4 regions of the Robertmurraya sp. FSL W8-0741 genome follow, and region 2 is predicted to be linked to each of the others. Evidence: riboswitches for the same ligand, from Rfam matches in the RefSeq annotation. Region 2 holds a riboswitch; each other region holds the start of a gene.
The links. Region 2 has a riboswitch for S-adenosylmethionine ahead of NST02_RS20955 (methionine ABC transporter ATP-binding protein). Riboswitches for the same ligand answer to the same signal wherever they lie in the genome.
Positions count from the first base shown of each region.

Region 1: it holds a riboswitch for S-adenosylmethionine, as region 2 does, so the genes downstream of both, NST02_RS12375 (methionine biosynthesis PLP-dependent protein) here and NST02_RS20955 (methionine ABC transporter ATP-binding protein) in region 2, are expected to answer to the same signal.
Region 3: it holds a riboswitch for S-adenosylmethionine, as region 2 does, so the genes downstream of both, NST02_RS13785 (hypothetical protein) here and NST02_RS20955 (methionine ABC transporter ATP-binding protein) in region 2, are expected to answer to the same signal.
Region 4: it holds a riboswitch for S-adenosylmethionine, as region 2 does, so the genes downstream of both, NST02_RS12195 (Fur-regulated basic protein FbpA) here and NST02_RS20955 (methionine ABC transporter ATP-binding protein) in region 2, are expected to answer to the same signal.

Region 1 is NZ_JBBOQG010000001.1:2,554,620-2,560,017, forward strand. Features, by position in the region: gene NST02_RS12365 (bifunctional homocysteine S-methyltransferase/methylenetetrahydrofolate reductase) at 1-1,416, opposite strand, end outside; gene metC (cystathionine beta-lyase) at 1,432-2,604, opposite strand; gene NST02_RS12375 (methionine biosynthesis PLP-dependent protein) at 2,601-3,713, opposite strand; SAM riboswitch class I at 3,975-4,087, opposite strand; gene NST02_RS12380 (H-type small acid-soluble spore protein) at 4,302-4,484, opposite strand; gene NST02_RS12385 (2-oxoglutarate dehydrogenase E1 component) at 4,784-5,398, shown strand, end outside.
Region 2 is NZ_JBBOQG010000001.1:4,297,536-4,302,933, reverse strand. Features, by position in the region: gene NST02_RS20970 (M20 family metallopeptidase) at 1-787, opposite strand, end outside; gene NST02_RS20965 (MetQ/NlpA family ABC transporter substrate-binding protein) at 815-1,645, opposite strand; gene NST02_RS20960 (methionine ABC transporter permease) at 1,663-2,313, opposite strand; gene NST02_RS20955 (methionine ABC transporter ATP-binding protein) at 2,303-3,334, opposite strand; SAM riboswitch class I at 3,489-3,590, opposite strand; SAM riboswitch class I at 3,764-3,868, opposite strand; gene NST02_RS20950 (BglG family transcription antiterminator) at 4,063-5,398, opposite strand, start outside.
Region 3 is NZ_JBBOQG010000001.1:2,844,580-2,849,977, forward strand. Features, by position in the region: gene NST02_RS13770 (NAD(P)H-dependent flavin oxidoreductase) at 1-963, opposite strand, end outside; gene NST02_RS13775 (MBL fold metallo-hydrolase) at 989-1,810, opposite strand; gene NST02_RS13780 (hypothetical protein) at 2,166-2,360, opposite strand; gene NST02_RS13785 (hypothetical protein) at 2,942-3,265, opposite strand; SAM riboswitch class I at 3,333-3,436, opposite strand; gene NST02_RS13790 (M14 family metallopeptidase) at 3,601-4,632, shown strand; gene fdhD (formate dehydrogenase accessory sulfurtransferase FdhD) at 4,648-5,398, opposite strand, start outside.
Region 4 is NZ_JBBOQG010000001.1:2,515,536-2,520,933, forward strand. Features, by position in the region: gene NST02_RS12185 (alanyl-tRNA editing protein) at 1-678, shown strand, start outside; TPP riboswitch at 1,293-1,391, shown strand; gene thiT (energy-coupled thiamine transporter ThiT) at 1,450-2,022, shown strand; SAM riboswitch class I at 2,080-2,185, shown strand; gene NST02_RS12195 (Fur-regulated basic protein FbpA) at 2,270-2,413, shown strand; gene NST02_RS12200 (VanW family protein) at 2,428-3,294, opposite strand; gene NST02_RS23780 (hypothetical protein) at 3,794-3,991, opposite strand; gene NST02_RS12210 (hypothetical protein) at 4,608-4,856, shown strand; gene qoxD (cytochrome aa3 quinol oxidase subunit IV) at 4,905-5,207, opposite strand; gene qoxC (cytochrome aa3 quinol oxidase subunit III) at 5,208-5,398, opposite strand, start outside.

The DNA.
Region 1 (5,398 bases), 1.7 Mb from region 2:
AACATTTGGATTGAATGCTGCAGCAACAGAAAAGGCTCCCTTTTGTCCCAAATCTTTCCCTGAACTTGATAAACCGTCGTTAAATTGTTTAATCATTTGTATTAATTCAAATGAAGAGACATCGTAAACGGAAGAGGCACCAGGGAAATCGCCAACTCGTGCTGGATCGCCGGTCACAGCAAGTACATCATGCAGTCCTAGTGTGTGAAGTCCCATTAAATGGGATTGCAAACCAATAATATTTCGATCACGACAGGTGATATGCACTAAAGGACGCATGCCAACCTTTGTTTTTGTTAAGTATGCAAGAGCAGAATTTTCAATTCGAGGTGAGGCAAGGGAGTTATCTGCCAGTGTAATGGCGTCAATGCCTGCAGCTTTTAATTCTTTTGCCCCTTGAAAAAATTTTTCCGTGTTGAGTTTGCGCGGCGGATCTAACTCAACGATAACCGATGCTCTTTCTTTGACGATCGTTTGCAGAGGCACCTCATTTCGAACGGCTGTTTGCACGATCTCAGTGGAGGATTGCTTTTTTTGTTTAATGATTTTTTCGGTTACCGGAGTAGCACCCTTCAATTCCTCTGCAAAAGCACGTATATGCGCAGGTGTTGTACCACAGCATCCTCCAAGCAATCGCACCCCTTGTTCCTGAAAAGCTTTTGCTGAACTTTTGAAGTAGTCTGCATCGCCTTCATAATGGAATTTGCCATCTGTATAAGTTGGAAGACTAGCATTTGGAAATGCAGATAGAAAAGCTTTGCTAGGAATCTGCACTTCTTCTAAACTTTTAATCATATGATGAGGGCCAATTCGGCAATTTAAACCAACAACATCTGCACCTAATCCTTCGAGTTTCGCAAAGGCATCGTTAATAGCTGTTTGATTTTGCATGACGCCTGGTTCTTGAACGGAAACCTGTGCAATGATTGGGAGGGCTGTTTCTTTTCTAGCAATGGTTAATACTGTTTCAATCTCTTCAAGATCGTAAAAGGTCTCAAGCAGGATTCCATCTACATCCTCTAGCAGCAGACAATAAAGTTGTTCTCGAAAGCTGCGCTTAATTTCCTCAAGGGAGAGCGCCTTTGGATTTACACCACGGTTTCCACCCATTGTGCCAAGGACATAAACATCTTTTTGCGCCACTTCTTTGGCAATTCTTACTGCAGCGCTATTTATTTCCTTAACAGAGTCTTCTAAACCATATCTTTGAAGTTTTAAAAAATTGGCTGCATACGTATTTGTTTGGATAATATCTGAACCAGCTTCAATATAAGCTTGATGGATTTTTGTGATTTCATCTGGGTGTGAAAGGTTTAATTCTTCGAAGCAGCTATCTGTCCCATAGGAGTATAGAAGGGTCCCCATAGCACCATCTGCAATGAGAATTTCACTTTTTAGTTTTTCTAGGAAACTCATATTCTTACTCCTTTTTTATTTAATTGGTGAATAGGCATAGGTTAATGCCGTAGTAAAATCATTAATTAAATCGTCCGCATGTTCTAAACCAACAGACAATCTTAGTAAACTATTGCTGATTCCCCTTTTTTCTCGTTCTGCTTTTGGCATCGCTCCATGCGACATCTTCGCGGGGTATGAAAGGATTGATTCCACTGCTCCCAGGCTAACTGCAAAAACGGGAATTCTAACATTTTCAACGAATTTTTTAGTCAGTTCTTCTGATTCAAGTTCAAAAGATAAAACAGCCCCCGCGTTTAAAGCTTGCTTTTTTTGCAATTCATATTGGGGATGCTCTTTTAAACCAGGATAATAAACATTCTTTACTGAATCGTGCTGGCGGAAAAAGTGTGCCAATTTAGTAGCTGTTTTGACCGATTGCTGTAATCGAACTGATAATGTCTTAAGACCGCGCATTACTAACCAACAGTCCTGAACGCCGAGTACAGCCCCGAAGGAATTTTGTAAAAAAGCAAGTCGATTTGCCAATTCTTCATCTCTTACAACAGCGACACCTGCAACCACATCACTGTGACCGGATAAAAATTTTGTAGCACTGTGGAGGACGACATCCGCCCCTAATTGCAAAGGCCTTTGTAAGGCAGGAGTTAGGAAAGTATTATCGACAAATGTATATGCCCCATGTTTTTTGGCGATCAGACTGATTGCTTTAATGTCTGTAACTTTTAACGTTGGATTTGAAGGAGTTTCGACATAAAATACTTTCGTATTTGCTTGAACAGCCTTCGTGACGGCATCGAGATCAGTCATATCGACAAATGTATACTCAATGCCAAAGCGTGAGAGAACCTCTGTTACCATGCGATAGGTTCCGCCGTATACATCCTCCGTCATGACGACATGGTCACCTTTGGATAGGAGGAGAAAGGCGGTTGAAATGGCAGCCATTCCAGAAGCAAATGCAAACCCACGAGTACCACCCTCTAAATGAGCTAATTGCTCCTCGAGAGCTTCCCGTGTAGGATTCAAGCTTCGACCGTAATCATACTTTCCGTAAGTGTCAAAGCTTGATTGATGGAAGGTTGAGGCATGCTGAATGGGGACGCTGACAGCTCCAGTTGTAAGATCAAATTTTGAGTTATTGTGAAGCAACTTCGTTTCAAAAGAGTAACAACAGTCTTCGTTCATCGTACTACCTCCTGTTTGGCTTTTATGAATGCTTGCTGTAAATCATTTTTTAAATCATTGCTATGCTCTAATCCGACTGAGAAGCGCAGTAAACAATTATCTACCCCTGTTTCAAATCGAATCTTTTCGGGAATATCTGCATGGGTCTGTGTAGCAGGATAGGTGATAAAACTTTCAGTTCCACCTAAGCTTTCAGCAAATGTGATTAATTGCAAGTTTTGCAAGAAAGGATTCACCCATGCTTCATGTTGAATTCGAAATGAAACCATTCCTCCTCGTCCTGGGTAAAGGACATTTGTTACGGCGTCATGTTCTAACAGAAAGCGGACAAGCTCTTTTGCATTTTGCTCATGTTTTTCCATTCTTAGGGCTAGCGTCTTCATTCCCCGCATTAACAGCCATGAATCGAAAGGGCTTAGAACTGAGCCATTGCCATTATGATAGAAAGCTAGAGACTCGCAAAGTTCTTTTCCTTTCGCGACAATCAATCCGGCCAAAACATCATTGTGTCCGCCTAAATATTTGGTGGCACTATGGATGACGATATCAGCACCATCTCTAATCGGTTTTTGAATATAAGGAGTGTAAAACGTATTGTCGACAATTACTAAAAGTTTGTTTTCTTTTGCTATTTTTGAAACTGCCTTGATATCGGTTTGTTCCATAAGGGGATTTGTAGGTGTCTCAATAAAGATAGCTTTTGTTTTTTCGGTAATATATTCCTGTATATTGGCAACATCGCTCGTATTCACATATGTTGCTTTAAGGCCCCATTTCTTAAAGTTCTCCTCAAGAATACGGTATGTACCGCCATATAAATCCTTTGCGACAATCCATTCGTCTCCTGATTGAAAGAGAGAAAGTACTGTCAAAATAGCCGCCATTCCAGAACTACAGGCGAACCCGCCATCACCTTCTTCAAGCTCGGCTATCGTCTGTTCTAAAATTTGTCTTGTTGGATTTCCAGTTCGGATATAATCGTAGCCGCTTGATTGACCAATTCCTTCATGACGATAGGCGGTAGAAAGATAAATAGGAGGATTTACTGTACCTGTTGTTTTTTCACTGCGATTTCCGATTTGCGCCAATTTTGTTTCGAGTTCATACATAAGATAACACTCCTTAAGTTCATAAAATTTGCTTGTAATATGTCTGTATGCATCTTAAACAAAGACTTTGTTAAACAGAATTGTTGATAAAGCGATTTTGGCTTATTTCTTGTGAAACTTTGATTCGCACGCCCTTTTATTTCTATTGAAAGGTCTTATGAGAGAGAAAATGAGCTGAAAATCAACTCCGGCATATAACAAAGCCAAACAAAAAAAGTCTTCTATAAGAAGAAGACTTTTCATAACGGATATGAGCCATTCTTCTTATCTTCCAAGTTTATTTACAAAACTTGCAGGAATTAGCACCTTGCAATAAATACTTGCAGGTTGCTGAGGTTTCATAGGGCCAGACCCTCAACCTCTCTTGATAAGAAATTAAATTCAATTTTCTAAAATTTACTACAATAAACCAATAAAGTCAATGAGAAATTATTTCAGAGTGTAGACAAAGTCAAAAATAAAAAAAATCAGTTAAAACGTTTGATTTCGAGGCGCGAAGCCTTGGGAGGAGCGGAGTTACCATAATAGGTAATGAGCACCGGACAAGACGAGCAACGAAGAAAGCGAGCGTTTGCGGGCAGCCTGATTTTATTCCTCTTCAATTAAGTTTAAGATTGGGACAGTCTGTTCATATTCAGGATTTTGCTTCGAATAAATTCTCGCTGTTTTTGTTTGTTCATCAACATGTTGGATGATCACTGGAAACCCTTCATATGTGACGTTATGAACTTCAGCACTTTCTGCTATTTCCTTTGCACGACCAATATTCACGCATCGTTCATCTCCTTGATTTATATTCATTCATAATTTGCCTATTGATGAGGAAATTTATCCAATGATGTAATAATTTAAACGGGTGTTAAAATTTTATTACAATAGGTAATTGCCTAGCAAAAGTTTTTACTGTTTGCACAGTTAAAACCTTTGTAGTTCTTACATGAACGTGTTAGAATAGCCTTGAAAACGTTATATCCTCTGAAAAATAATATTATTCTAACATTTGAGTTTATCAATGGAGGAGATAGAGGATAAAGTGATCAATTTCTTAAAAGATTTTGGAGGTATTTCACATGAGGAAGCCATCAGATGGTCAAGGACCAGTATGGCAAGGATTTCACGGACCGAATTTAGGATATGTCATAGAGATGTATGAAGCCTATTTAGAAAATCCTGATTCAGTGGACGAAGAGATAAAAGCATACTTCGCAGAAAATGGACCACCTACATTGGAAAAGAATGAGATTGCACATTCCGAATCTAATGTAATTCAAGTTAGCACACCGATTGAAAAAATATTAGCAGCAGCCAATCTCGCTGACAAAGTAAGAGGCTATGGCCATTTAGCAGCTGATATTTACCCCTTGAAAAATCAAGAACCTGATAAAGAATTAATCGAAATGGAGTATTACGGACTAACGAAACAAGATCTAGAGGAAATACCAGCTCATTTTATCTCAACGGATATTCCACACCATCTAAAAAATGGTTATGATGCAATTGAGTACTTGAAAAAGGTATACACCGGAAAAATTGCTTTTGAAATCCGACATGTTAATAATAATCAAGAGAAAATGTGGATTCGCAACAAAATTGAAAGTGGGAGTCTGCTTCCATCATTAACTGCTGATAAAAAGAAAAAAGTGCTGAAACGCTTAACAGAGGTCGAGGAGTTTGAAAAATTTATC
Region 2 (5,398 bases):
GGGTCACTTCATTTAATCCGGCTCTCGTTGCGGCGCGAATGAAAAATCTTGCCTTTGCATATTCAGGAATAATGTTTGGTGCATCTCCTCCATGAGTGATAATACCATGGATCCGTACATCATCAGTCAATTGTTGCCTTAAGGCGTTGATACCATTAAAGAGCTGGATGACAGCATCAAGTGCATTGATTCCTTCATGTGGTGTAGCAGCGGCATGGGCGGGCTTACCGATAAACTCAAAATCAAGGGGATCGACTGCTAACGACGAACTGGTTAACCGCGTCTCGCTGTTTGGGTGTACCATTAGGGCGGCATCAATTCCTTCAACTAATCCGTGCTTAACGAAACTACCTTTCGCACTGCCATTTGGACCGCCCTCTTCTGCCGGAGTTCCGAAAACAACTGCTTCACCACCAGTTGCATCCAGTACTTTGCTTAAAGCGATGGCGGCTGCAACACTTGTTGTTCCAATAATATTATGTCCGCAAGCATGACCGATACCAGGAAGGGCGTCATACTCTGCAAGGAAGGCGATAGCTGGACCAGGCTTTAGCGACTTTTTTCGAGCAACAAAAGAAGTTTCGTGACCGGCAACTGCCTTCTCAATTTCAAAACCTTCTTTCTCGAGAATTTCTGTTAAAAGGGATGAGGCGTAAAACTCCTCATTCCCGATTTCCGGTTTCTCATGAATTTTATGACTAGTCTCAATATATAAATCACGATTGTTCTCAATGTTTTCAGTAATTCCCTTTTTTAAAATATCAATCGTTTCAATAAATGTAGTCATTTTACATTTCCTCCCTAAATTAAATGTTTACCAGCCGATATTACTTAATGGAACAAAAGTTGGAATTAAATTACCATCATATTCTTTTTCAATAAATTTTGCTGTGTCCTCCTCTTGGTAAAGCTCGGCAATTCGGTTGAGTGTCTTATCATCCTTATCCTCAGCTTTTACCGCAATGATATTAATATAAGGAGTGGCCGTTTCACTTTCATAATATATGGCATCCTTAAGCGGAGCTAATCCTGCATCTTTCGCAATGCCGTTGTTGATTAATGAAGCTGCAACATCAGGCAATGCTCTCGGAGTCTGAGCTGGAACGACTTCAATGAGTTCAAGATTTTTTGGATTGTCTGTCACTTGATTGAGATTTCCGTTTGGATCAAAATCTTCAGGTAACCCAATTAACCCGGCTTCTTGTAGTAAAAGTAAGGCGCGTCCTTGGTTGGAAGCATCATTGGGAATGGCGATTTTTGCACCATCTGGAATGTCGTTAACATCTTTGTACTTTTCAGAATAAATACCCATTGGAGCTAAAACAGTTGTTGCAATCGGGACTAAGTCAAGATCATGCTCTTCAATGAAAACGTCAAAATAGGCAACGGTTTGAAACGCGTTAACATCTAATTCCCCTTCAGCAAGAGCGGTATTTGGGGCGACATAATCAGAGAATTTTACAAGCTCGATTTCAATTCCTTCTTTCTCCGCTTTTTTAGAAATGAAGTCCCAAATTCTCGTATCTGTCCCGCTAATTCCTAATTTTACTTTAGTAGTTTCTTTTCCCTGCGTGCTGTCAGATGAACATCCCACTGCAAATACTGCCAATGTAAGCAATATGATCGATAATAAAAATTTTTTCATGTTGTTTTCCTCCTGAGTTATCTTCTTCTAATTTTTTTTGCGGCAAAATTGCCGAATGATTGTAGACCTTGAACGATGACAACTAATATTGCAACTGTAATGAACATGGTAATAGTGTCAAAACGTTGATAACCATATGTAATGGCTAAATCTCCGATCCCTCCACCTCCGACGGCACCTGCCATCGCTGATGCACCAACGAGCCCGATTGTGGCAATTGTAAGAGCAAGAACAAGGGAGCTTAATGCTTCCGGTAAAAGAAATTTGGTAATGATCTGCCAAGGTGTTGCACCCATTGCTTCAGCTGCTTCAATTACACCCGGTTCAACTTCCAATAATGAATTTTCTACTAATCTGGCAATATAAGGCCCTGCATAAAATACGAGGGGGACGATAGCTGCTGTTGTTCCAATCGATGTCCCGACGATGAACCTCGTTACAGGAATCATCGCTACTAATAAAATAATGAAGGGAACAGAGCGGAAAATATTAATTACTCCGTTTAATACATTAAAAACGGCGAGATTTTCAATTAAGTGCCCCTTTCTTGTAACAACCAATAATATTCCAAGCGGTAGTCCGAGGAGTACTGAAAACAAGAGGGAGAAGGCGACCATTTGAATCGTTTCAATTAATGCTTCGATAATCTGTTCTGAATTAACTAGCATATGCACTCACTTCCTTAATGCTGATTTTCTTCTCGTTGATATATGTCAATGCTCGTAAAACCTCTTTATCCTCTCCCTGGAATTCAACTATGAGGTTCCCGAACGGGACTCCTTGCAGTTCGGTAATATTTCCAAAAAGGACGTTGAGATGAACATCGAACTTCTTGGCAATTTCAGAAAGAAGAGGCTGTCCGGCCGATGTTCCGACAAAGTTAATGCGGAAAATCCTTTGTGAACCAGCTTGTTTTTGAATTAAGTTGTTGATGGACTCTGGAAGCTGGTCATTCATCACCGTGCTGACAAAATTACGTGCTGTTGCCGTTTTAGGTGCAGAAAAGACATCGAATACACTTCCTTCTTCAATAATTTTTCCACCTTCGATAACGGCGACTTTGTCACAAATCTCACGAATCACTGACATTTCGTGTGTAATGATTAAAATGGTAATCTTGTACTCTTGATTAATCTTTTTCAAAAGTTGTAGGATTGAGCTTGTCGTCTGCGGATCTAATGCAGAAGTGGCCTCATCACATAAAAGAATGGAGGGCTGTGTTGCTAGAGCACGGGCAATTCCGACCCGCTGTTTTTGTCCCCCTGAAAGTTGATCTGGATGATAATCCGCTTTATCCGCCAATCCGACAAACTCAAGTAATTCATGAACTCGTTTTTTGATTTGAGCTTTGTCAACTTTTGCAAGCGTTAATGGCATCGCCACATTGGCAAAGACTGTTTTTGAATTAAGGAGATTAAAGTGCTGGAATACCATTCCGATATTTTTCTTAACCTCGCGAATTTTTTTTACCGGCAGCGAGGTGAGTTCATGTCCATCGATTATAACCTTGCCTGAAGTCGGGCGTTCCAATAAGTTCACACAGCGAATTAACGAACTTTTACCTGCGCCACTGAATCCGATGACGCCAAATATCTCTCCTTTACTGATGGTTAAATTAATTCCGTCTAATGCTGTGACCTGTTGACCACTACTTTTATAAACTTTTCTCAAATTCTGAAATTCTATCATGATGTCCCTCTCCTTTTCGTATGACTTTGTTAAAAAATCGATTTTGGCTCATTGCATGTGCAACTTTGGATTCACACGCTTTTTGTAAAAATAAAAAGCCCTCTTCTTGAAGAAAGAAGAGGACATATCCATGTGGAAATTAACTTGGATGCTCTTCTTATCTTTCAAGCATTGCTTGCTGGATTTAGCATAGAATCGATAAGATTCCGCTGCCGAGGCGTCATCGGGCCAGTCCCTCAACCTCTCTTGATAAGAAATTTGATATTTAGTTTTTCATAATGAGGCAATTAAAAAACGAATGCTATGGTAAGTGTGTATAATTATGCTCGTTTTTAGGTTGCTTTGTTTAATGAAAAATAAATGAGATACAAAGAAAAAACCTCTTCTGAAAGTACAGAAGAGGTAGGTTTACGAAACAAGTCCGTCCTCTTCTCATCTTTCAAGCACTGGTGCTTGCTGGATTTGGCATAGAATCAATAAGATTCCGCTGCCGAGGTGTCATCGGGCCAGTCCCTCAACCTCTCTTGATAAGAAGTGTTTCTATTCGGTTTTTTAACTTGGTTATTAATCTATCGTATATTTCTTTGAAAGTCAAATGTTTTTTTAAAAGCTGGGCTCTGTTAAATGTCGGTGTTGATTTTAGTACATTTCGTGGTGAAACTTTGGCTTCACACGGAATATGCCCAAAATTATTTAATCAACCATTTTGTTTAACAAAGCCATAAACATTAATTTAAAAGTCTCATCATACTTTCCATAAAATCATCATAATCTTTTGCTTTAATCAATTCGTGGACGTTTTTCCATTCGGACAAAATGTTGATTACTCCCTCGAAAAAAGGGCTGAATAATTCTCGTTGTTGTTTATTAATCGAAATCATGACGATGATTTGCACTTTTTCTTTTCCCCAATTTACCGGTCGATCCAGAATAATCATGCAAATCCCAGTTTTTATTGCATCCATATGCATGGAATGGGGGACCGCAACATTATTGTTAAACGCCGTTGATGACATGCGCTCTCTTTCCAGAACAGATTGTCCATAATCTTTTGTTACGTAGCCTTTCTCATATAGAAGCTTTGACATAAATGAAATATAAGCTTCATCGCTTTCAAGATAAACATTTTTCATAAACAAATCTTCATCAAAGTATAAATCAAGATATTGTTTAACCTTTTGATTCTTTTTTTGCTCATTTAATTTATTAACCTGGAGTTGAATGTATTCATAGTCCTTCTCAATCAAGTAGGGATGAACAAACACAGATGGAGTTTGTTCGCCCTTTAATGGCAATGTGCTGATAATTAAATCTATATCTTTAAGTGAAGATATTTCACTTGCATCAGATAAAACTTTTATAATCTCTATAGAATCATGAAATCTTTTTTCAAGCTTTTGAACGAGTTGAAGGCGCATATCATAATAATTTGGACTGATTACTGCGCATAAAATTTTCTTCTCCAGTTTTTTTCTTCTCTCAAAATACGAGCCAATATGGAAAGCAATATAAGAAATCTCGTCTTCTTTTATATGAATATTCTCCATAAATTGAATTTGATTTGATATAAAGACTGCTAATTCATAAATGAGTGGATATGAATCTTTTAGTTCATATGTTAATGGATTTTTAACCATTTGTTCATACTTGGCTCGAAATAGTAAGTTGCGGATATGAAGTGTGAATTTTACAAAGAATTCATCATCATTAATTTCAATAAAATAACGTTCATGCACTTGTTGAAGTAGTTTTTTTGATAAGTTCACATACTGTTCATCAACATAGTGAATTAAGGAGTCAGAAGTTAGGGATTGGTAATTCAGTAATGTTGTTTTACTAGATAGAAGCAAGATAAAATTGTACCGCTCCGATTCATTAAACTGAATGTCGTATTTCACTTCTAACATATCTGCAATTTTATTCGCAGCTTCCGTTTCAAGATTGCTTTTCAATTTATTGATATCAGTCGATTGAAGGACGGAGTTGTTATTTTTAATTCGATCGACCGTAATGACGAGGTGAAGAAGGATATTATTCATAATATAGTCGTTTACGTACAGGTTA
Region 3 (5,398 bases), 1.5 Mb from region 2:
ATGAATTGACTTCCATAACTTCTCTTTTGCCATAACATACTCTTTATGCAATTTTTCAACGAATTGAGCAGCGGTTGAAATTTCTTTAACTGCTCCGATCCCTTGGCCGCTTCCCCAAATATCTTTCCATGCCTTCGCCTTCACATCACCAGCAAAATTCATTTTAGAGGGATCACTTTCCGGCAATGCATCTGGGTCCAATCCTGCCGCGCGAATCGAAGGAGCCAAATAATTGCCATGAACTCCTGTAAAGAGATTGCTGTAAATAATATCATCTGAATTACAGTCAACAATTGCCTGCTTATATTCTTCCGCTGCCCTCGCTTCTTTTGTTGCAATAAACGGAGAACCAATATAAGCAAAATCTGCACCCATCGCTTGAGCAGCGAGGATAGCGCTTCCATTAGCAATTGAACCGGCTAATGCAAGAGGTCCCTCATACCATTCCCGAATTTCTTGTACTAATGCAAATGGACTTTTACTTCCTGCATGGCCGCCAGCACCTGCTGCTACTGCAATTAAGCCATCAGCGCCTTTATCAATTGCTTTCCGGGCAAAACGATTATTAATAACATCATGAAAAACGATACCGCCATAGCTATGTGCAGCAACATTCACTTCTTCTCTTGCCCCAAGCGATGTAATAATGATGGGAACTTTATACTTCACACAAAGCTCCATGTCCTGTTCAAGACGATTGTTGGATTTGTGCACAATTTGATTAATCGCAAACGGAGCTGCAGGCTTCTCTGGATGCTTCGCATTATAAGCGGCCAGTTCCTCAGTAATTTCTGCGAGCCATTCATCTAATTGAGATGCAGGTCGTGCATTAAGGGCAGGCATTGCACCAACAATTCCCGCCTTACATTGTTCAATTACAAGTTTCGGATTACTGATAATAAAAAGAGGTGAACCGATAACCGGAATACGCAAATTTCGAAGAATTGATGAAATACTAGACATTTTTTTCCCTCCATAACACTTACTCTCATTTGTCTAAAGCATTTTCTCGTAAAATAGAACGGATGATATGAATGGAATCCCATTCTCCTGATGAAAAAAAGGTAATTGGATATTTCTTGCTAAATAGCTCCGCCTGTATCTCATACTCTGTTAGCCCTTGTTTTCGTAAAGCTAACGTTTTTCCCTGTAACTCCTGCAAATAATGAAGTTTTTTTGTCAGCGCCTTGCGCCCATCTTTGACGAAACCTGCATGGCAGCAAAACATTTCTTCAAAGTCATACGTTAATACCGTTTCAATAGATTGAATAATAAGGGGAATATTCTCTTCACGTAAAACGAGTTTTGTTTTCGCAGTCACATATAAATCACCCGAAAATAGTTGACCTGTTTCCCGATTTAAAAAAGACAGATGATCGCTCGAATGACCAGGCGTGGCAATCACATCCCAAGTTGCAGTCCGCGATGAGAAGGTTTTAGACAATGGACGAGCATGATAGGGCTTTCTTGTTCCCCAAAAAAACTTGCGATACTTAGGGTAATCTGCTTTTTTTGCACATTGTTCAATCGTCATCTCATTTTGATAGATTGGAAGCTTAAGCTTGCTATGTAAATAGGCTGCACCCCCTGTATGGTCCTCGTGATAATGTGTGATTACAACTTGTTCGAGAGTAGATTCTGCAAAAAAAGGGGTAAATTCATTGAGTAAAACTTGCGCACCTGTATCAATAAGAACACCATCCAGTTCAAAACAATAAACATTCAAATGAACATTGTGAAAAGTAACCAGTCCTTCGATATAACGGACATTGCCCTTCTCCCCCTTAATGGACCGTTTTTTTACAAACAAATAACCACCACCCTCAACTGCACCTACTTGTAAGATAACACAAAATGAATGACTATTCATTATAAATTTTCAATTTATTCAAACACTTTAATTTAATTCGCATGCCTTGATTGATGATAGTAAGGAAGATAATGTGAGGAGGAATAAAGATCGTTTTCTTTCATGATCATCGCTGTACCAACGGTTAAGACCGGCTTGCACTAAACGGCGATACACTAGCATTCAACAACAGTTTCTCAGCAATAAAAAAAGAGCATTATCATAATGCTCCTCTCATTTTGCCCAATAGTGAACGTTCTCACTTTATGGATGAATAATCAAATTTTTTCATTAGCCCTGCAGAAAACGGCAATAGCTAATCTTTAATAAGATGATCTATTTTTTCTTCGATGTATTGAGTCTCTAAAAAGTCAAGCTTTAATGCTAGATCAAGATAGACTGGACTATTTGGGCCACTTTTGTGATATAGTTCGTTCTTTTTGGAGCGAAGAACACTTATCTCTTTAAGTAATTCCGTATTTTCAAACGGAACTAAATTCTGCACTTTCATCTAAACTACACCCCGCTGAAAATTTAAATGCTTGCTTTAACAATAGAAAAAACTGTTAAAATTTCGTTTTCCTAACTATCAAAGCAACACTGATAGTAACACAGCCCAACTAGCATGTAAATAATCAACTAACGGGTCAAAAAACTGAAAATAATTTCGAAATACTATATTATCTTGTGTCAAACCTTCATAAATATAGAAAAATATAAAATATCTCCCAACTTACCGCAAAATATTAGTTATATTATAATAGCATTTCGACAAAAAATAAAAAAATTGTCAAATTACAGAACATTAAGTTAGTTGCTATTTTAGATTAACAGGTGTACAGACTGCATATAATGATTCTACTGGTGCAGAAATCTCAACCTTAACAACCTTAAATTCACTACTATGTTTGCTATTCTCTCTCTTCATGATTATTTGCTTTTCTTTCACGACCTTGTTCCTTCCCTTCTCATGTTAAATGTACACAATGCTAAGCAAAATAAGGATGAAATCCTCCCTAAAGAAGATCAACCTTATTTCGCACCGAAGATATTATATGCGAGAAGTCGTAAAAAGTGTTTCTGTCCAAAAAATCAAAAAATCTGATCTAAATAATTTCCATAGCCATTCAAAATCATGAGCCCCTGTTTTTGTAGTTCATTCCATATTTCTCGATCCAATGCATATGGATCCTTTTTTTGCAGAACATTAATTTCATGTTCTGAAAGTAACAGTTCATAATCATTGTCAACATTTCTGGCAGTCCAAAGATAATTCTCCAATTTCATGATCATGACTTTATAAGAATTATCCCATTCCTGCAATTGACGCTCGATTGTTTTCGATACATGTATTAAAAAATCCTCTTCATTAAAATACTTTGCCATATAACTTCTTGCAGCCCCACTAATATTCATACAATTCATCTCCTTTGACGGTCACAAAAAAACTCCTTTTGCATTGGATACAAAAGGAGTTTTTACCGTTTTATCATCCAAAGCTTCTGCTTTGCTGGTTGGAGCACCTTGCATACATACAGGTTGCTGTGACGTCTTAGAGCCAGTTCTCTCGGTCACTCTTGATAACTATTTAATTTGCTTTTATTATAGACGAAATAATGCATGAATTTCAATTATTTTCGCTTGAAATCATATTCAATTGCCAAGAAATGAATTCTGGTCGCAGTGCGGAAGCAAAAATTACTGTTGAAAAAAATTCATGAAAATGGCTTCCTTATAGCAAAATAAAGAATATGAATACATTAAAAAAACTGCTTAATCTGAAATGGATAGTTATTATGCTCATTTTGTTTATTCCAGCTACCCCATCTTTCAGTCGCACCCATGACATCAACACGAAAATGATCTATACGTATGAAGCTTTAACGGAAGACTTATATAAGCTTTCGGAGCTCTACCCAGACATGCTTACTTACAAAGCACTTGCCACCACTACCTACGGAAGAAAAGTATGGGCAGTTAAATTAGGACATGGCAAACGAAACATTTTGATACATGGTGCTCACCATGCCAGAGAGTGGATGACCAGTGCTCTATTAATGAAAATGCTTCAAACGTATTTAACAGCATACGAAAATAATCAAGCTATAAATGATTTCAGTCCCAATATCTTGAATCAAGTATCGATTTGGTTTGTCCCTATGGTGAATCCTGACGGAGTAACGTTGCAACAATTTGGACTCCATGCCTTCCCTGCTAATATTCATTGGAGTCTCGTAGAGATGAATGAAGGCTCAATTCATTTTGTTCGTTGGAAAGCAAATATTCACGGAATAGATCTAAACCGACAATACCCTGCTAATTGGGAAAATTTAAAAGGGGTTAATAGAAGACCTAACTATCAATTTTACAAGGGTAGAAGACCTTTGGAGGCAGTTGAAGTAAAGGCGCTTGTTGAATTCACCCGTAACATTAAACCAGAAATTGCCGTTTCTTATCATTCATCTGGAAATGTGATTTTTTGGGGCTATCATCAATGGGGTCTTACCCATACAACTAATTTTACCGATGATTACTATACAATTGCTGAAAAAGTTTCGGATTTGACAAATTACGAATTGGAGGAGCCTGCTTTTCACCAACAGGGCGGCGGCTTTACCGATTGGTTTATAGAAGAATTTGAAAAGCCCGCTTTTACAATAGAAATCGGCTCTCTAGTCGAAGACAGCAGCTTACCGCTTACTGCCTTCCCGTCAATTTGGGAACACAATAAAGCAATCGGCCTGTTTCTCGCTGAAAAAACGCTGCAAAAATCCAAAGAATAGCAACAAAAAGAGCATTTAAATGCTCTTTTTGTTTGGAAAAAAATTCTCCTCGTCAATACTGTTTGAAATTAGCACTCTCTCTGGAAATGTATAAACATTCAAAGATTGACCCCTAATAAAACCAATCGTTGTAATGCCTAACTGCTCCGCTAGTTCTAAAGCTAGTTCAGTCGGTGCTGACTTAGAAAGAATAATTTCACATCCAATCTTCGCAGCTTTTATTAAAATTTCAGAAGAAACTCTGCCACTGAAAACCAAAATTTTATCTCGAATTTCAAGCTTATTTTTCATGCAATTGCCATAGATTTTATCTAAAGCGTTATGGCGGCCAATATCCATTCTCGTTAAAATAATTCCGTTTTGATCGCAAAGTGCCGCATTGTGTACTCCCCCTGTTTGTTGAAAAACTATCGCAGCTTCCTCCATTTTAGCCATAAGGTGAAACACTTTTTCAATTGATAACTTTACTTGGAATTTGTTTATTCTTTTGCTTGTTAACGCATCATGTGCAAAGACGAAGCTCTGCCTGCTCCCCCCACAGCAAGAATTAATATAGCGTTTATTTTGCAGCTTTTCATAAAAGGGGTTTATTCGCTTCGTTTTAACATGGGCATAGCCTTCATTTTCTTGAATCCACAATTCATCAATATCTTCAATTTTTTTGATCACTCCTTCTGAAGCAAGAAAACCGAGCGTTAATTCCTCCAAGTTCTCTGGTGAACAAACTAAAGTAGTCCATTCTTTTCCATTTATTTTGATCGTTAAA
Region 4 (5,398 bases), 1.8 Mb from region 2:
GTAACAGAGAATATTCGTCTTGTCATAATTCCCGGTTATGATTACAACGGATGTGGCGGAACACATCCATCATCTACAGGAGAAGTTGGGATGATTAAGATTCTTGATTGGGAGAAGCAGAGGAATAAAGTCCGAGTCCATTTTATATGTGGAGATAGAATTAAAACCCAGTTACAACAGAAGCATTCTATTTTGAAAGAGTTGAGCCAATTACTAAGCGCTTCTGAAAAACAATTGCCAATTGCTACCGAAAAACTTCTTGATTTAAACAAATCGCAAGCTAAAGTGATCACAGATTTACAAGAACAATGTATACAGCTGGAAGCTGAACAATTAATGAAGTCATTGAAGGACTGGTCTGGAGCAAAAGTGATTGCAAAAGTGTTTACAAATCGATCGTTTCAACAGCTTCAAAGACTCGCTCACATCATGATTGAACACGGACAAGGAGTTAATGTGTTCTTTATAACCGAGAATCTCGATAAAATCCAGTTCGTTTTTTCGCGTGACAAGGCAGCAAAAATAAATATGAAAACGCTCGCCAATGAGATTTTCCCGCTTATTAATGGGAAAGGTGGTGGGAGTGAATCGACAGTTCAGGGCGGAGGTGAACTTAAAATAACTGGGGGAGAAATCCTGAGCAAGTTGCAGAATTTGCTTTCAAGCCCTAAGGTTTAAAGTCTTTAGCCGATCCATTTCTCTTTTCAAACCTGAAGAAGGGAAATGGATCGAATCATGTTAGAAATAATTAGCTCCTCCTCCACTGCCAATATACGCTAATATATCTTTTAAAGGTGAACCTACTCCATAAATCATTTCATTTAATATATCCAAAGTCTTATCATTTCTCGACAATCCTCCATCACCAAAGAAGCTGTCGGTGCAACGATGAATGAAAGCCATTTCCCAATCGCTGAGTAATTAAAAAAAACCATATTATTTGACATAATATTCTTATTGTCAATTTTAAGCTTTGTGGCACGACAAAAAACTCCTTTACATTACCAAAAACATCCTGAATGTGTAATTTGCTTTTTCCGATGATTTACAAAGGTCAACAGATTGTCTTTTTTAATAAAGGCTTCTTACATATCTTTTTGACTGAATGCATTTGCCAGATTCGTTAATGATTGAATAAGGAGAAAAACAGGGATAAAGGTGATTTTTTTCATTGTGCACCTCACAAGTTTGTGTCCCTTATTTTCCGATATTTCCTGAAATATTATTCTGATTCAAAGAACTACTACACAAATAGGGAGAATTAAGGTATACTGTGTGAGACAATTTATAACGGAAACCACAAGGGGAGCTTATAGCTGAGAGTGAACATTAGTTCTGACCCTTTGAACCTGTTAGTTAATGCTAGCGCAGGGATGTGGATGATTATTTAGATATGATCTCATCATGTTCTCCCTTGTGTTTTCGTTTGAAAAAAAGGGGGATTTTTTTATGAAAAAACTAAGTTTATTGGCTTTAATTGAGGCATCTTTTTTTGCTGCATTTGCCTTAATTTTAGACCTACTTCCATCTATTGACCTCGGTCCGTGGATATCTATTTCTTTCGCAATGGTACCTATATTTATTTTAGCTTTTCGCTGGGGCCTTAAAGTTAGTTTTCTCGCGGGATTCATCTGGGGACTATTACAGTTTGCAGTAGGTGATGCTTATTTCTTAACGCCTATTCAATTTTTAATTGAATATTTTGTGGCCTTTGCTTTTATAGGTTTCGCTGGCTTTTTCATTAAACCTATCCAAGCAGAGTTCCAAAAAGGAAATAAAAAGAAGGCTCTTAGCTGGGTAGTAATTGCCATTTTTGTTGGAAGTATTGCCCGGTATTTTTGGCATTTCTTAGCAGGTATCATCTTTTGGGGGAGCTATGCACCAGAAGGTATGTCTCCGGTTATATATTCGCTCGTTGTTAATGGAGGTGCAATGCTGGGTTCAGCCATTTTATGTGCGATAGTTTTACTTGCGTTATTAAGTAATGCCCCTAGACTTATCAAAGTTCGTGCTATTAGATGATTGACAGAATGATTGAACTGATTTATAGTAATCCTATAAATTTAATATGATTAATTTCACTTATCCAGAGAGGCGGAGGGATTTGGCCCTAAGAAACCTCGGCAACAGACTCGTTTCAAGAGAACTGTGCCAATTCCAACAAGCATTGCTTGAAAGATAAGATGAGCGGTTAAAGGCAAAACCTCTTCTTACTTGAACGGATCTTGATAAGAAGAGGTTTTTTTTCGCTCGCAAGGAGGAATAGATAATGAATGAAAGAGATCTGCTCATTGAAAGATTGCTTGACTTTGGAATCTATAAGATCAATGATAAGCAGCTATTTGAATTACCTATTGTTGATTTGGAGCAGGAACTAAAAAAAATCATGCAAAATAAAGGGAATGATGGTTAAGATGCTTGGAGGCATTAAGAAATTTTCTGTGGCTTATAATTAATATCTTCCGATGAGTACACAAACACAATCACCATACCTCCAATAACTTTTGCACGAATCAAAATAGGTTGATTATATTCGTTTTTAAAGGAAAAATCTGGACCATACCAACTGACAGTAGCGTCTCTACCTGGTGGAACATAGGGCACATGCTTGCTATGTGAGTAACGCTCGATCATTGTTACACCTGAAAGGTCTACTGCATTAAAGAGAGTGGAGGAAACTTGACAGATACCTCCACCAATTCCATCAATTAATTCGCCTTTTACAATCTCAGGGGCTTTCATATAGCCTCTTTCAGCGGTTCTTTTTCCGACTACTTTATTGAATGAAAAAATCTCTCCAGGGAACACAACTTGATTATTAATGGCTTCCACCGCTAATTCAATATTTTTTGAGCGGGCTTTATTTTTTGAATTAAAGTATGTCCTGTATTGTCCTAATCGTTTAGTTCTAATGATGGAAAGAAGCTCACTATCTACTTTCGGATAGACCAACATTTTTGGCACTTCCAATGTCGTTAATCGATTATGAAAATAATAATGAAAAAAGGCTTCCGTAAATACATGGCGATTAAGTTTGTAGCCCACTTTTTCTGGGATGATATGCCCGGAGTCGCTAAGTGTTGCGTTTTTAGGTTTCTTTTCAACGTTTTGTTCAATCTGTCTAAGTAATTGTTCATATTTCACCGGATCAATGAGCTCGAGACCCGGTGCTGGAATCATAACTTCTTGACGTTTCACTATTGTGATCGTATCATTATTTTCTGTAATGCTTAGCGGTACTCCATTTTGAGGATGGATCAGTAAGAGTAGACTGAGAATCCACGAAACGTACATATTGCTCCTCCTAAAATCCTTTATTCGCATTTTTCGCTCATGACATTTTGGGTGTGCTAGTAATAAAGTTTTCTTTGACTCAGTCTATTTTTTTTATTTTGCGAAGAAATTATTCTTGATTTCCGCGAGCTTTTCAATAGCATTCTTCATAAAAGTCCGAAATAATGGGAAGCAGACGAAAAAAGGTGTTCTAAATGAAGCTCATGATTTTACTAAAGGCAATATTTATAAACAGCTTTTTTGTTTTTCTACTGCGATTATCCTTACAAACCTTTTACAAATATCGGATCAATTTAGTATTCACGGCTACGATAATAGCGCAAGGAATTGCCTTACCTTACGGAGTGAATGTAGTTCATTTCCAAAAAGTTCACGGTATGTCCAGTGTTTTGCATTTTTGATATCGTTTTTATATTTACGTATCTTTTCTTGTATGTACGATCCTTAAGGGATTAGAAATTCAAACTTTGGTTCTTTCTCTTCCCCAACTGCATAAACATCATTTTCTTCGCTTCCATATCAAAGCGTCAGCAATAATAGTTTTAGGCATTGGTAAAGAAATGGACGATAGTTTCTCCACATGTGGGATAAAACAACGGGTGTCTGTTGGACGTTGATGAATCGTGTAAAACAAAATAAACTGGTTTTCCGTTCCCACCTGTATGTTATATCCTGCTTTTAGTTGACCATTTTTCATATGATCCACCTTCATGCCCATGAAGGTGCGTCTTTGTCCGTTTGAGAATTACTATTATGAACACCGAAGATTTGAATCTGTTCTTTATATTTAGCCAGTCTAGGTAAGAAGCTATCGCGGATGAACTTCACCGTTTTCTTTAATTGACTACGTTCTTTTCGTTTCTCTTTACGAATATTGTTTCGGGTTCCTTTTCAATGTCTTCAGTTAATGCTTCTATCTTTCCTTCTAGTTCCGTCGCGGCAGTTTCTAAATACTTTATTATAATTAAATGGATTGATAAGCCAAAAAAGATTTAATATAGGTTGATTGGAACGGAAGGCACGAAGACTCCTACGGGATGACTTCATTTATTCTAGTTAGTCGAATTGGGAGCTTATTCGGACTTGACCTTAAAAGTTTCACTCGTTGTTCTGTCCGAATACACCTTTCATTCGGACAAATGTCTTTCTCGCTATCCCCGTTCTGTCCGAATACACCTCTCCATTAATACCACTGAAAAAGTCAGTAGAATGGACAACTCCCCGTGGACAGCCTCTTTTTTAGGGGCTTGATAAAAAAAAGTTTGACAAATTTGTGAACTTTTCGTTAAATAATGGTAAAGGGGATGAAATGGATGACTGAAAAACAGCTTAAGAATTTACTTTTCTTTAAAAAATTGACGAGTATCGGAATCTTTTTTGGCTTTCTCGTATTTTTATCAAGCTTCTTTGTAAGCGGTCCCAGCGCTCCTTATCAATTGTCAATCGGAATTAGTATCATCGTTTCGTCTATGCTTTTATTTGGATTCGGGTTGTTCTTGCCGTTGATGGAAGAGGCAAGTGGTGAAGATATAAATAAACAAAAAGAAACCTCAAGCTTGTAGAGAAAGCTCGAGGTATTATTTTTGTTTAGGAATTATAGATTTTTACTCTTAATGAGCAGCATGACCAGCTGACATGACCCAAATCGAACCGACGACGATAACAACAGCCATGAATACTCCATAAACAATATTAATTACATTTGTTTTTCCGTCTTCACCTTCACGCAAGTGCATGAACATGAAAAGCTGAATTCCAGCTTGGAGGACTGCCAGTGTGCCGATAATCCACATAATTACTTTAAAGGATAGACTCGTTTTTAAAGCAATATATGCTGCTCCAAAGGTAAGGATTAAGGAAAAGATGAATCCTAACACATGGCTGATTGGAAAGCGATTTGTATGTTTCTCCATTTAGCCCACCATCCCTTTTAAATACACGAAGGTAAAGATAAAAATCCAGACAACATCAAGAAAATGCCAGTACAGACCAATTATAAATGTTTTTCGAGCAGTCGTTGGTGTTAAGCCTCTGCGTAATAATTGAATGATAACCATGATTGCCCAAATAATTCCAAATGTTACGTGAGCTCCATGTGTACCAA